Regions from separate parts of the Lactiplantibacillus sp. 30.2.29 genome, predicted to be linked through region 2. Evidence: riboswitches for the same ligand, from Rfam matches in the RefSeq annotation. Region 2 holds a riboswitch; the other holds the start of a gene.
The links. Region 2 has a riboswitch for preQ1 ahead of KGF65_RS05855 (QueT transporter family protein). Riboswitches for the same ligand answer to the same signal wherever they lie in the genome.

Region 1 (7,863 bases), on a different contig from region 2:
ACGTCAATGAAGTCGTTGCTAATCTGGCGCACCAATTAGTGCCAGCGGTGACCGTGCATCCCAACGATGACGTCAACCAATCACAATCGACCAATGACACGTTTCCAACGGCTGGTAAAATGGCACTGCAGATCCAACTGCCAGGTTTATTGACGGCCCTCAGTCGACTAGTCCAGACGCTGTTAGTCAAGTCTCAACGTTATCAGGACGCCATCAAAGTTGGGCGAACCCAGCTTGAAGATGCGGTTCCTACCACCTATGGACGGACCTTTCATGCCTATTACCAGTTGTTCAAACGCGATTTGAGCCGGATTCGGCAGGCGGGGGAACAGTTACAGTTGGTCAATTTAGGTGGGACGGCAATTGGGACTGGCATCAACGCCACTGCGACCTATCAGCAGCAGATTCTGCAACAGCTACAACGGAATACGGGGTTAACTTTGGTCGCTGCGGATGATTTGATCGACGCGACGCAAAATTGTGATTTGTTTGTCGCCTTTTCGGCCGCGATGAAGACTCTAGCTGTCGACCTATCGAAATTCAGCAACGACTTACGATTGTTGGCGAGTGGTCCCCAAGCCGGATTTGGTGAGCTGAATTTACCTGCTCAACAAGCTGGCTCCTCAATCATGCCTGGAAAAATCAACCCAGTTATTCCAGAAGTGGTCAACCAAGTCGCGTTTGAAGTGATGGGCAACGATACAACGGTCACTATGGCGGCGGAGGCTGGTCAACTGGAGCTCAATGCTTTTGAACCGATCATGTTACGCGCCTTGTTGGCCAGTGAAGCCCATTTACAGCACGCTATTGAAACGCTGGTCGATCACTGTGTTCGGCAATTGACGGTCAACCGGGAACGGTGCGCAGACCAAGTCGCACACTCCGCAATCACCGCAACGGTCCTAGCACCGTATCTAGGTTATGAAATGACGACGATCCTGATCAAGGAAGCATTGGCTGCCCATCAAGCCATCCCGGTATTACTACGCCAGCGCGAATTATTACCAGAAGCCCTCATTGAACAATTATTCTCACCAACCGGACTAATGCAGCCCCGGATGGCCCAGACACCACCGTTGAACGTGGCCGCAAAGTAACGTTCAAGATTAACCAGGTGACATGAATTAACGCAAGGCAATCGATTGTAAAAAAATAGACGTGTCAGGATTTTCAATAATTCTGATACGTCTATTTTAGATTGATTTGGGTAGTGGCGCTGGTTTGAATGCCAGTGCACCCGCTAGGTCCAGCTTGTTGCAAGCACTAATGTAAGTTCACAAGCGCAAAGACGATTGGAATTGTGACGACGCTTAAAATCGTTGAAATACTCATGAGTGCGACCGCCGGGCCGGGGTTGCCATGGACTTTCAGCGAAAATAAAACGACGATACCGGCGACTGGGCAGGCAGCCATCAACACGGTCGTATACAGCGGCACACCAGTGATTCCCATCAGCTGCAGGACGACGATCGCTAGGTAGGGGAACAGCAAATTACGGAGCAACAGCACCCACCAGAGGCGCTTATCAAGTGTGGCGCGATTTAGTTTGACATCCGCCAAGCTATTACCGATGACGATCATCGATAGCGGCGTGTTGACTGAGCTGACGTATTTAATCGCACTATTCGCGATGGTCGGTAACCGAAATGACGTCACGAACAGAATTAAACCGACCACGATGGCAATGATATTGGGATTCAACACGATTTGCTTGAAGTTTTCACGGCGGTTCCCTTGTCGGCCAGTAAACAGGCTAATGCCGTGCGTCCAACTGAAAATGTTAAAGGCTGCCAGCGATGCGACCGCGAAGAAGACACCGGTCGCGCCGAATAGTGAGCTGGTCAGTGGAATGCCCATAAAGCCAGCGTTCGAATAAACGGAACCGTAGCGCATAATGCGCCGCAAATTTGGATCTGCCACCGGTTTGAATAATAGCTGAGTCACAATAATCATAATAATGTAAATGATGATAATCCCGACAATCACGCGTGCCAGTAACTGCAATCGGTCCGCCGAGAACGATTGCTCAAACGCCTGAATAATCAGGCAGGGTGAAACGATGTACAATAGAATGTTCGTTAAGTCAGTCGAAGTCTGGGCATGCATAAAGCCGAGCTTATTCACCAGTAGTCCGACCAACATCAGAATGAACATCAAAACAATTTGACTCGTAAGTTGCGTAAGATTCATGTGCATGACCCCAATAAATTAGAATAGTCCCATTATTGGGGTTGGTACGGGCGTTTGTCAATACGCGTTTAAGCGGAGTGATGGGCCTGAGCAACGTCGACGTGGTGCTTGAGGTGTGGAAAGACGTGGTGCTTGAGGTGTGGAAAGACGTGGTGATCCGACCAGCCCATGATGGCACCTTGGGCGATTAGGGCAAAGGCGGTACCGAACCCGATCGCACGCAGGTGTCCAGTGGCGAAAAATGAGATGACGATGATCGCGAGAGGTGGCAGATAACTGGTCCATTGCGCGATGATGGCTGAGCCGTGGAGGAACCGGAACCGTAAAATGTACGATAAGTCATCGTTGGGATGTTGAATTAAATTACACCGTTGATAAATGGACACGGCCGCGGCCACCCCTAACAAGCCTAAGACGTTGAGAATCAGGCGCGGAATCAGTGGGAGTGCCGGAATTCTCAGCCAATCCCAGAAATAGCCGATAAACTGCACGAGGTAGCTAAACGGCACGATGTATAGGAGATTAGAAATAAAGCGGCGCCGGTCAAAATGCCCCAATAACAGTTGATTGAGGATGGTGACGACCACGCCGTATAAGAGGAGTGTCGTTCCGAGTGAGATATGCGTCCAGTCGGAGAGGTTAACGCTGGAGCCAGTCCAGACCGCACTCCCGAGACTAGTTGAAATCGTCAGAGCATTAGCGGCAGAATTAAGTAAGATGGAAAAAATTAAGAAACCAAAACGTTGACGAAAATCTGGAATATTCAACACGACGAAGCGACCTTTCGATTAACAGAATGTAAACTCATTATAACCGCTTTCACGAGCAGTTGTCACGGCCAGACTCATGAAAATATGCTATACTAGTTCCACGAATAGTTTTTACGGTTGAAGGACACTTCAAGAATGCGGACTACTTTTGGGTTGGGTAGTCGCTTCTTGACGTGTCTTTTTTGGGAATTAGGAGGTTCTATGGATTACGTTGGTAGTTTAGCATTAATTTTAATCGTGACCGCGGTCGCTGGCCATTTGAGTGTCCGCATGGGCTTACCGGCCGTGATTGGTCAGTTATTGAGTGGTATCGTCTTGGGTCCCGCTGTGCTCGGCTGGGTCTCAGCCACGAGTTTCATCAAGGACTTCGCCGAACTGGGCGTTATCATTTTGATGTTCATGGCCGGGTTGGAAAGTAATTTACAGTTATTAAAAAAATATTGGCGTCCCAGCCTGTTAGTCGCCGTGCTGGGGGTGATTTTGCCCGTCGGCGTCATTGATTGGTGCAGTCAGATGTTTCATTTGAATGCCACTGAAAGTTTGTTTTTGGGCGTGACCTTTGCGGCGACGTCGGTTTCCATTTCTGTGGCCGTGTTGAAAGAACTTGGCGCACTCGATGGTAAGGAAGGCACCACGATTTTGGGTGCGGCCGTCGTGGATGACGTACTGGCCGTGCTGATTTTAAGTCTGATGATTAGCCTATTCGGTAGTGAAGTCAGCGGTGGAGGGAGTCACGCCTCGACGAATCTGGGGTTGTCGTTAGCGATTCAGCTGGCGTTCTTCATTGCCTTGTTCTTCGTGGTCAAATGGGTCGTGCCACACTTGATGGCGGTCGGGAATGCACTATTAGTGCCGACGTCGATTACGCTGATGTCGCTGGTGATTTGTTTTGGCCTCTCTTATTTAGCCGATATGATTGGCCTGAGTGCCGTGATTGGGGCATTTTTCGCTGGTATTGCAGTTGGTCAGACCGATTATCACGAGGTCATTGATGACCATATCCAGCCGATTGGGAATGCGGTCTTCATCCCCGTCTTCTTCGTCAGCATCGGCTTGAACATGTCATTTAAAGGCTTCTTGAGCGATTTCTGGTTCATTGTCGTGATTACGATTGCGGCAATCATCACGAAATTACTCGGGGCCGGAATTGGTGCACGTTTAGCCGGCTTCAACTGGTTGAGTGGGTATGAAATCGGGGCCGGGATGGTCTCGCGGGGTGAAATGGCGCTGATTATTGCGCAGATTGGGTATCAAGGAAAGTTGTTGTCAGCTGACCGGTATTCGGCAGTTATCACGGCAATTATTCTGACAACCTTGATTGCCCCGTTGCTCCTGCGTGGGGCAGTTAAACGGCAGGCAGCTGCTTGAGTCTGTGGTCAGTCGTTATCCGATTAGCCGTTAATTGATACAAATGGATTTGAAGAAAAGACCGGTTTGGCGATGATTGCCAAATCGGTCTTTTGCATGCTATTCAGTTGGCAGTCGTTGAAAATGGACTTCAGCGAGTTGGTCATAGTGGTTGGTCGCGACCAGTTCAAAACGTTGCTGATGCGCCACGGCAGTGAACAGTGGAATGCCAGTGCCGAGGATGATCGGTGCGATTTGAATGTAGAGGTCGTCAATCAGGTCCGCGGCGAGTAGTGGCATTAAGACGCCGGCGCCACCAACGATCCAGATGTTACGACCGGGCGCTAGTCGGAGGTCTTGAACAATGTCTGCAACCGGGCTGTTGGTGAATTGCGTGCGCTCGTCACCTGGTTGCGGCTGGCTCGTCATCACAATGTTGCGAGTCGCTGGATTGTAAGGATTGATGAGCTGATCGGTCGTTTGTTCTATCGTGTACTCGTAAGTATGGCGACCCATAATGGCCGTATCAACTTGCTGCATGAACGCTTCGGTAGGGGCATCGTTAGCGCCGGGCGTCTGGAATAACCAGTCGAGACGATTATCTTTAGTCGCAAGGTAACCGTCAATTGAAATGGCCCCATAAAACTGAACTTTACGCATGATTCGACACCTACTTTATCTTTAGTAGTCACATTGTACCATGTTTTCCAGCGCTACACTTACTGAACTCCGGTAAAAGTTCAGTTGCATAATTAATGGACGAGTGGGTGGCGCGGAAAATGGCACAAGCACCGGCGAAACGTTCTAACCACTTGAATGTCGTGAACAGTACTGTTTTGGTGGTTTCCAATTACGGTCGTCTCCGCTATAATTGGACTAGCATTTCATACAATTCAGCATGATTGTTTGCAATCTGCTGGTCTGGTTCGTAAACTGCCCAGAATAAAAAACCAAGAACTTCAGTAATCGGAGGTAGGAGAATGAATGCAACTCGTAACGTTATTATTGATTGCGATCCCGGAATCGATGACAGTTTAGCTTTATTACTGGCATTAAAATCACCGGCACTTAATGTGATTGGGATTACGATCGTTTGTGGGAACGTGCCCACCCACATCGGGGCAGAAAACGCCCTCAAAATTTTAGATTTGGCAGACCGATTGGATATTCCGGTCTACTTAGGCGCCAACCGTCCACTGGAAGTGCCGTACACCAGTGCACAAGACACGCACGGTGATGATGGCCTCGGGAATAGCCAGATTCCGGAAGTCACAGCGGTTCGGCCGATTCAGGATGCCGTTTCCTTTATTGTGGATACACTGACCGAAGCACCGACCACGTCAATTCTGGCATTGGGACCACTGACCAATATTGCCACGGTACTACAGCGTGACCCGCAACTATTTGAACAAGTCGAACAGTTTACCTTGATGGGCGGCAGTTATCGCAGTCATGGCAATTGTTCACCAGTGGCAGAATATAATTTCTGGTGTGATCCGGATGCGGCCAAAGTCGTCTTTGATTTAATGCCGGTCCCGATTCAAATGGTCGGCTTAGATGTCACGCGAAAAATCGTCTTAACGCCGAGTTTGTTGACGTATATTAAAGACATCAATCCTGAGCTAGGATCCTTTGTCGAAAAAATCACCAAGTTCTATTTTGATTTCCACTGGCAGTACGAACGGGTGATTGGCTGCGTCATCAATGATCCGTTAGCCGTGGCTGCGATGATTGACCCGGCCATTTTAGCGGGCTTCGAAAGTTATACGACGGTGGCGACGACGGGGGTTGCCCGCGGTCAGTCGATTGTCGATGACCATGACTTCTGGCACACGCCGGCTAATAGTGAAATTATGACGGATGTTGATGTCCCAGCATTCTGGCGGTTATTCCTGACGACTGTATTCGGGGCGACCGAGCCTGATTTGACCCAAGTCCTGAACCAATTGGTGACGCCATGCGAAAAATAAAGACGCGGACGATTACCTTACTAGCGCTGTGCATCGCTTTGAACTTCGTCGGGAGTAACATTGCACTGATGCTAAAATTACCGATTTACCTTGATTCGATTGGCACGGTCCTCGCTGCGGCGGTCTTTGGGCCACTCGGTGGGATGCTGGCTGGTGGTGCGACGGGTGTGATCGTCGGTGCCACGACTGATTTATACTCACTATTTTTCATGCCAGTTCAATTGGTGACGGGGCTAGTCGCTGGTCTGCTCTACCGGCGGGTCAAACCGGGAACATGGTGGTCTAACTGGTGGTTAGCGGCGGTCATCTCGTTACCCGGCACACTGTTGTCGACGGCAATTACCGTGATCCTATTTCAAGGCATCACGTCGTCAGGTTCCAGCATGCTAGTCCAACTGTTATTAGGGACTGGAATGGCAAAACCACTGGCAGTGTTCTTGATTCAGGTGGGTACTGATTACCTCGACCGTTTTATTACGGTATACGTGGTCGCGCTGGTGTATCGCGCCTTACGCTACAAATTACCACAAGCTAATTAGAGCCGTTTGATATAAAAATATTAATCGCTAAAAATGATCTTCAGCCAGTTCGGGTGACCTCACTTGAGCTGGCTTTTTTGCACGGCAATATTACGAGTGAAGAATCCGTGCCGACATCATTGAAAGCGTGACTGTTATCAATTAGGATTAAATATGATTAAATTGTGCTATTTTTGGAGCTCAAGTGCTACCAGCTAAGAACCGCTGGAAACAAAGCGAGTTAGCGTAAAGCTGTCGTTTTGTTCGTCCTACACCGGCTTCCAGGCATTTCTGACAACGCTGGAACGCGATGGACACAGATTTAAGCCGACAACCCACGTCTTAAATACTGGTCTTTCACTAACCAAGCAAAAGACGCTTGCTAAGTGAAATTTCATCGCTGAGCATTGTCAGAAACACCTTCCAGCCGGGATGGTATTCGAAAGGCAGATGTGTGCGCACTCGACTTTTTATTGAATTAGTCGTTGATTCTTAGCCGCGGTCATTTTGATAGTCAACTATAAGACTAGTTTCTAATGATAGCTAAGCTTTCTTGCTTGTGCCATCAGACGAGCGACTTAACTGAAGTTGTTAGAATTTTCTCTGGTCGCTTGACGTAGCAAAACCTTGAGTTCTAAACGTGGCTGCTGAAAGATTAAATTACTGATTTGTCGTTCACCGCTCCAAAGTGAAATCAGACTTCAAAATGGGTGTTTATCTCCACTTTGAGGTCTGATTTTGTGGTTTTGGGCGATGTCTCCACGGTGAGTTGAGAATTTGGCGTTTTTTTCGGCAATCTCTTCTAAGTATTAGGTAATTTTATCAACTGAATTCAAGACTAGTTGCCATTGAAGTTTACGGTATTGAACTGGGACAGCGACGGCAGTAAAAAACAGGCAGATGAAATTCGTTGTATTCAAAAAACGACGCCTCAGATTGAGACGTCGTTTAGTATCGGATGTGGTGTTCATAGTGAACAACGGGTTTTCAAGAGCGCACGGCAACTAATCGCGCCGGCTCATTTTACCGTCTTCAATCTGATACACCACATCGCAGTCGTCAATGAGA
Region 2 (7,863 bases):
GGTCAGTTCAACTTCCACTTCTGGCTATAGTTACATTTATGAAGGGATCAAGAATGCTGCCCAGATTTCAGCGGGTCACAAATCAACCAAAACGCTCGGTGTCACCGCAGTTAACAAACACACCTTACGCGTAACACTCAGTCATGCGATGCCTTATCTTAGCAAAATGCTGACGATGCCGGCGTTCTTCCCGCAAGACCATCAAGTCGTCTCCAAGTATGGCAAGGATTACGGCACTAGCAGCGCTAAAATGGCTTATAATGGTCCGTTTACAGTTAGCGGTTGGAACGGCACCAACGATTCCTGGAATTTGCTAAAAAATACATATTATTATGACAAACAATCAATCAAACTCAACAAGATGACGATGCAGGTCGTCAAGGATTCAACGACTGCCCACAACCTATTTTCACAAGGTAAACTAGACGATGCGACTGTTACCGGCGTCACGGCTCAAGGCGTCCAAAATGATAGTCACCTCAAACATGTCAGCAAAGCCGGCACTTATTACTTACGCTTGAACATGCAGAAGAATCGGGCCCTCAATAACAAGTACTTGCGGCAGGCCTTGAATCTCGTACTCAATAAGAAGACGCTGACGAAAAACGTGCTCAGTGATGGTTCGACGCCTGCTTATAATTACGTGACACCTGGTCTCACGACTGACCCAACCACGAACAAGGATTTTGGTACAGAAACGCAGAGTAGCTATCGCTATAACGTTAAGAAGGCCCAAGCCCTATGGAACAAAGGATTGAAGCAACTCGGCCGGTCTTCAGTCACCTTGAAGTTGGTCAGCGATGACACGACGGTTGCCAAAAACATTGACCAATTCGTTCAGGCAGCGGTCAAGCAGCATTTAAACAATGCCAAAGTTACCGTTTCAGCGGTGCCGTCCAAGTCATCCGGAGATGCCGTCACCTCTGGCAATTATGATATGACTTATACGCTGTGGCTAGCGGACTACGCGGACCCAGTCTCGTTCTTCGACATCCTAACTAAGAACAACCCGCAAAACTACGGTCACTATGACGATACCGTCTTCAACCAACAAATTAGTGCCGCGCACAATCAAAATGCAACGAACACAACTGCTTACTGGAAAAACATGCGAACGGCTGCTAATCGGCTGAACCAAACCGCTGCGGTGGTGCCACTGTATAACATGACGGAAAGTCATCTCGTTAATTCCAATTTGAAAGGCGTAAGCTACCATTCCGTTGGCGAGAACGACTATACTCGGGCGTATTTCAAATAATTGTTTAAGTAACGCATTGTGCTAGTTAACTTGTCATGATTCATGGTTAAATCATGACAAGTTGGCGTCCTGTTCGTCAGCCGATGCGCGCCTTATTCCGACTTCCGGGGCCGGCTGACAACGCTGGAACAGGGCGGACATCGATTTGAACTCACGCAGAAGACCACTGCGCAATTTCAAATACGAGTCTTCTTCTAGCCCGGGAAGACCACCCGGACAAGAAGAATTTCGCCCTTGAGCATTGTCCGCCAGCCCCTCCAGTCGGGAACCCGCTCGAATGGCGGATGAGCAACCACTTAATTTAGCACAATTGTCCACTGAATATTGGGAGACTGTTCCTTCAAACAGACTTTAAATCAGCATCGCTAATGATTATGACAGTTAAATACTGAGAAAATGGATGAATATTATCAACTAGTCCCAACAAAAAATCAGTCTTGAGGCTAGCTGATAGCATCGCCAATCATGTAAAATCTCGGACTTGGCCATCTCAGTCGAAAAGGAAAATACCAACAATGTTCAGTAATATTGACGGTTGATCAAATCGAAAGAAGCGTATGACAGCTTAGGGATCGCTTCAGACTAACCTTAGAGTTTGATGCTAAATGACTCGTTACTAAGAATCAACGACTAGTTCATCAAAAGTTAGGTCCGCACACGTCAGCCTTTCGAATAGGATCCCCGGCCGGAAGGTGTTTCTGACAATGCTCAGCGATAAAATTCCACTTAGCAAGCGTTTTGTGCTTGGTTAGTGGAAGACCAGTATTTAAGACGTGGGCTTGTCGGCTTAAATCTGTGTCCATCGCGTTCCAGCATTGTCAGAAATTCCTGGAGGCCGGTGTAGGACGCGACTATCAAATCAGGTTTACGCTAACTCGCCTCGTTTCCAGCGGGTCACAGCTGGCCGCTTTTGACTTTGATTTTGACTTTGATTTCGACGTTGCCCTTGCTCCAATCCTCAATCCAACTCAAAAAGACCGTTACAATCACCGACATGAATCGGTATTGTAACGGTCTTTTAGGTCATCTAGACACGAGTTAACCTATTGGATCCGGTCACTAAAGTGTAAGATGCGATCTAAGCTATACATAATTGGTGCGGTAATACTCATGATAATTAATTCGGATAATGCGGTCGTAAGGTACGTTGGCCAGAATGCGACGCCGCTGCTCATCATGGTGATCATGATGGCAATCATGAACATCGAGACGGTGAAGAGGAAGATGTTCAGTAACATCCGCTGCCACACCGTCTTCAACTTAGGCGCGAGCCAAGTCAAAATCAGTAAGGCCAGTAAGGATTGGCCGCCACCGAATAAGACGTTAAGTAGGCTGGCACCTGGGCCAAAGGCGTCGAATAAAATCACCCCGGCAACGATGCCCCAAATATACTTGCGATTGAAGACTGCCAAATGATTCAGGCCTTCTGAGACCCGAAATTGGATGGCACCCGAGGCCAGACTGAAGGCTGCGGGACCGAGACATAGTACGACATACATTGCAGCGACCAGGGCATTAATGATCCATGGTCGAATTTTGGATTGCGTCATCCGCTTGATTCCTCCTAGTTTTTTAACGTGGGATGGTTACGAACCACGTATTAATTATGAAACAAAGCGAATATTATCGTAGCACGCCCTCAGCTTTCCCGCAAGCCAGCTAGGCAAAAATGCTGTCGGGAATAAATAGATCGCCCAAAGTTGCGGCCATGACTGCCTTGATTGCGGGCATTCGGTTGGCGGCCTCCTCGAAGACGACCGATTGCTTGCTTTGGAAGACGTCGTCGGTGATTTCAAACGCCGCAAGCTGGTATTGTTCACCGAGTTTGGCACCGAGATCAGTCTGATGGTCATGGAGTGCTGGTAAACAGTGCATGACGATGGTCGTGTCCTTGCCAGTTGCCGCTAGCAGGTCGGCGTTAATTTGAAATGGCAAGAGTTGTTTGATTCGTGCGCCATAATCGACCTGTTCACCCATGGAGACCCAGACATCCGTATACAAGGCATCTGCTTGGGCCACGGCCTGCTGCGGGTCGGCCGTGATCACGACGGTGCTTCCGGCGGCTTGCGCATACTGTTGTGCTAACGCGGTCACGTGGGCATCCGGCTGGAGTGCTGCGGGTGCGCCGATTGCCATATTGATACCGAGCATGGCACCAGCGACTAACAAACTGTTGGCCATATTATTGCGGCCGTCACCAACGTACGCTAGTGTCAGTCCTTTTAAATGTCCGAAGTGTTCTTTGAGCGTTAAAAAGTCGGCTAAAATCTGGGTCGGATGCCAGTCATCCGTTAGACCGTTCCATACCGGTACGCCGCTATATTGCGCTAAGTCCTCGACAGTAGCCTGTTTGAAGCCCCGAAACTCGATGCCGTCATACATTGAGCCGAGCACTTTGGCCGTATCAACGACCGATTCCTTAGTGCCAAACTGAATATCGTTTTTACCGAGAAATTCAGGATGCGCGCCCAGGTCATTAGCTGCGACCGTAAAAGCCGAGCGCGTCCGTGTCGAAGTCTTCTCAAAGAGCAACGCGATATTCTTACCTTGTAAATAAGGATGCGGAATATGTTGGGCTTTGAGCGCTTTTAAATGGCTCGCAAAATCGATCAGATAGGTCAATTCTGCGGGTGTAAAGTCGATTTCTTTTAAAAATGACTGACCTTGAAAATGATTATTCATGGGTTTAAACCTCCGTCGTTAAAGCTGATAAGACTTGCGTAATCGTGGCAACTCCGGCTAATAAGTCGTCGGGTTGCATCACGATCGGTGGCAATAGGCGTAACGTATTATCCCCAGCCGATAGTGTCAATAACCCGGCTGCTTGTAATTGGGTGATGACCTGGCTGACGGGCAGCTGCTCGTCCAAATGAATCCCGACCATCAAACCTTTACCCGTCAATTGTTTGACGGCTGGTAATGGGGCCACCTGAGTCTCAAGCGCGTGCCACAAGGTTGCGGCGTGGTCACGAACTTCCGCTAACAACTCGGGGGTCAATTGCGTCAAAACACTGTTTGCGGCCGCCATTGCGAGGGCGTTGCCCGCAAAAGTCGAGCCATGGCTACCCGGACCAAACGCGCTCGCGAATTGCTTGCGGCCAACCATTGCGCCAACCGGAATCCCGTTTGCTAACCCCTTCGCAACCGTATAAATGTCGGGGTCCAGGCCGTAGCCTTCATACGCCATCCGGTAACCGGTCCGGCCGATGCCCGTCTGAACTTCATCAATAATCAGTAAGACGCCGGTTGCCTGACATTTCGCATTAACGTGTTGTAACCAGGCTTGTTCACCCGTGTAGACGCCACCCTCACCTTGGACGACTTCTAGAATGACCGCTGCTAAGTCCGGAGTGATTTGTGCTAGTGCCGCCTCATCGTTGTAAGGGGCAAAACTAATTCCTGGGACCAATGGCGCGTAACCGGCTTGAATGTGGGGATTGCCCGTCATCGACATCGCACCATAAGTCCGGCCGTGAAAGGAATGTTGGAAGGCTAAGATATTAGTCTTACCCGTATATTTGCGGGCGAGTTTGAGCGCCGCTTCGTTGGCCTCGGTCCCGGAATTGGCAAAATACACCAACCGGTCTTCACCGTGGGTCAATAAGCCGGCGACTTGGTCCTGCAAGTCATTTTCATAGAGATTTGGCGTATGCCAGATATGCGTCAATTGCTCAGCGACCGCTTGTTGAATCTGGGGTTGATGGTAGCCAAAGTTACAGACCCCGATACCGGCCGTGAAATCTAAGTATGTGTTGCCGTGATTGTCCGTCAAGTGAACGCCTTGACCGTCTTCAATCACAAATGGGAACCGTTGGTAAGTTGGAAAAACGTGTTGCATGGTCATACGGCCACCTCCTGAATAATTGCTGTACCGGGACGATCAATGGCATTCGTAATGACTGCCTGCTTGACACCGGTCTGAATTGCGGCGATTGCCGCCCGTACTTTGGGTTGCATGCCCGCCGTGATAACGGCCGTTTGAATCAATCGCTGGGCCTGATGAGGCGAAAGTGACGTCATCAAATTGCCATGGTGCATGATGCCGGGAACATCCGTCAACAAGACTAATTTTTCTGCGTGTAACTGTTGTGCTAGAACCGTCGCCGCCATATCGGCATTAACATTCAACCATTGCCCATTTTCTGTAAGGGCCAGAGGTGCCAAAACGCCAATGTGGTGAGCCAACAGATGACTGAGCTGGTTGTCGTCGACTGCCGTGATGCGGCCAACATAGCCCAACTGTTGGTAATCGACGAGTTCCCCCGTCAACAATTGATTGTCGGCAGCATTCAGTCCAAGTACTGGTAGTCCATGTTGACTGAGTTGGCTCAGCAATGCGGGTTGCGCATCCCCTAACAGCGCTAGTTTGGTCAAATTAAGGGTAGCGGCATCCGTGACGCGTAAGCCGTTGACTTTTTTGACTGGCAGGGCCAATTCATCCGTCAGCTGCGTAATCATTGGGCCGCCGCCATGTACGATCAGTAGTTGATAATCTTGGTCGCGCCAGTGCTGTAACTGGGTAAAAAACGTTGGTTGTAGTTGGTGGATCGCCTGCCCGCCAATTTTAATTACGATTAACTTTTGCATCATGTGACAGACCTCCGTTTAAGTATGGTAGCTGGCGTTGATTTTGACATAGTTGTAAGTCAGGTCACAGCCCCACGCCTGTCCACTGGCCGTGCCATGGTGCAAATCGACGTCAATCATGATTTGACTGTCATGCAAGGTCCCTTGAACGGCGGCTAGGTCAAAGTCAACCGCTAAACTGTCCTGAACTAGTGGAATCCCATTCATTTCAATATCGACCGTGTCGATGTCAATGTCTGCATCGGTCGCGCCAATCGTACTGATGATCCGGCCCCAGTTCGGGTCTTCGCCAAAGATGGCGGCCTTCACGAGGTTGGAACCCACGATGGCCTTGGCAATCTTTTGACCATCTTCATCCGAGGCCGCGTGGGTCACGTTACATTCGACTAACTTGGTCGCCCCTTCACCGTCCGCCGCAATTTGTTTGGCGAGTTGCCCCAAGACATAATGCAAGGCTTGATTAAAAATGTCATAGTCGGTGGTCCCGGGTTCTAAGCTAGGATTGTCGGCTAACCCGTTGGCCATCGTTACGACCATGTCATTGGTAGAGGTATCGCCATCGACCGTGATTTGGTTAAAGGTCGAATCCACGTTGGTACTTAACATGCTTTGGAGCACGTCGCCATCTACCTGGGCATCAGTCGTGACAAAGCCGAGCATCGTGGCCATCTTCGGATGAATCATCCCGGACCCCTTGGCAAATCCGGTCAGCGTCACTAAATGGCCACTCAATTCACACTGCACACAGACGGTTTTCGGATGTTTGTCGGTCGTCAAAACGGCGTAGGTCACGGCATCGCTCTTAGTCGGTGTCAACTGTGGTAAGCCATTTTGAATTTTATCCATCGGTAGCTGAGCCCCAATCAATCCGGTCGAAGCCACGCCAATCAAGTCAGGGGCAACGGCTAGTTTATTGGCTAGCCAAGTTTGTTCTTGCAAGGCATTTTGCCAGCCCTGCGCACCGGTACAGGAATTGGCGATGGCGCTGTTCAACAATAAGCCCTGTAACTGATGATTGTGGTCGATCATCTGCTTGGTCAGCTTAGTAGGTGCCGCCTGAAACTGGTTCGTGGTATACGTTCCAGCCGCACTGGCAGGCACTTTTGAAAACAACCAGCCGAAATCTTTCTTATGCCGACGTAGCCCAATATGAATGCCATCACTGTAAAACCCATTCGGCCACTGAAAAGCGACCGTTTCAAATTTCGTATTCGTTAAAACTTGCATCTGAATAACTTCCTCTCTTATGGAACTACCGGACATGGAAACTACGGGTCATAGAACGACGAGTCATGCATCCAAGAGTCATAAAACTAGGGTCATAAAACTAGCGTCCTAAAACGACGAATTAAGGGAATACGGGTAATGTCGGTAGCCCTGCCGTCACGGGTAACTCAAAGTAACGATTGAAGTTTTGAATGGCCTGGCCCGCCGCCCCCTTCATTAAATTGTCGATGACGCTGACGACCACGATCGTATTCGTGACCGGATTATAATCGACCCCTAACGCGCAGTTGTTCGACCCAACGACGTCTTTTAAGGTCGGCATGCCCGTTGGTAAAACTTGCACGAACGGTTGCGCTTGATAGCTGTCATTAAACGTGGCCTGAAGTTGCGCCGTCGTCAGTGGTTGTTGGGCCTTGGCGTAAATTGTGGCCATAATGCCGCGGGTCACGGGAATCAGCGTCGTTGTAAATTCGATGGCCGGAACCGCTGACCACCATTGCTGCAATTGCTGCATGATCTCTGGAATGTGCTGATGCTGGTTTAATTTGTATAAACTCAAATTATCATTCACGGCAACGTAGTGACTACTATCCGTCGCACGTTTGCCCGCCCCCGATAACCCCGACTTGGCATCGACGACGATCGAGGTCGGGTCAATCAACTGATGCTGGACGAGCGGTGCTAATCCTAATAGCGTCGCCGTTGCGTAACACCCCGGATTAGCAATGTAGGTCGTCAGGGTGGCCGGTATATCTGCTAAACCGTAACTCGCCTGCGCCAACGCTGCGGCC

Region 1: another riboswitch for preQ1. It lies ahead of KGF65_RS10350 (nucleoside hydrolase); the one in region 2 lies ahead of KGF65_RS05855 (QueT transporter family protein).

The regions. Positions count from the first base shown of each region.
Region 1 is NZ_JAGYGU010000016.1:61,978-69,840, forward strand. It holds gene KGF65_RS10325 (aspartate ammonia-lyase) at 1-1,097, shown strand, start outside; gene KGF65_RS10330 (AEC family transporter) at 1,264-2,190, opposite strand; gene KGF65_RS10335 (YitT family protein) at 2,259-2,960, opposite strand; gene KGF65_RS10340 (cation:proton antiporter) at 3,162-4,328, shown strand; gene KGF65_RS10345 (dihydrofolate reductase family protein) at 4,428-4,967, opposite strand; PreQ1 riboswitch class I at 5,223-5,267, shown strand; gene KGF65_RS10350 (nucleoside hydrolase) at 5,288-6,277, shown strand; gene KGF65_RS10355 (ECF transporter S component) at 6,265-6,816, shown strand; gene KGF65_RS10360 (ABC transporter ATP-binding protein) at 7,800-7,863, opposite strand, start outside.
Region 2 is NZ_JAGYGU010000008.1:23,620-31,482, forward strand. It holds gene KGF65_RS05850 (peptide ABC transporter substrate-binding protein) at 1-1,258, shown strand, start outside; gene KGF65_RS05855 (QueT transporter family protein) at 2,302-2,808, opposite strand; PreQ1 riboswitch class I at 2,817-2,861, opposite strand; gene argF (ornithine carbamoyltransferase) at 2,918-3,940, opposite strand; gene KGF65_RS05865 (acetylornithine transaminase) at 3,945-5,102, opposite strand; gene argB (acetylglutamate kinase) at 5,099-5,845, opposite strand; gene argJ (bifunctional glutamate N-acetyltransferase/amino-acid acetyltransferase ArgJ) at 5,864-7,072, opposite strand; gene argC (N-acetyl-gamma-glutamyl-phosphate reductase) at 7,194-7,863, opposite strand, start outside.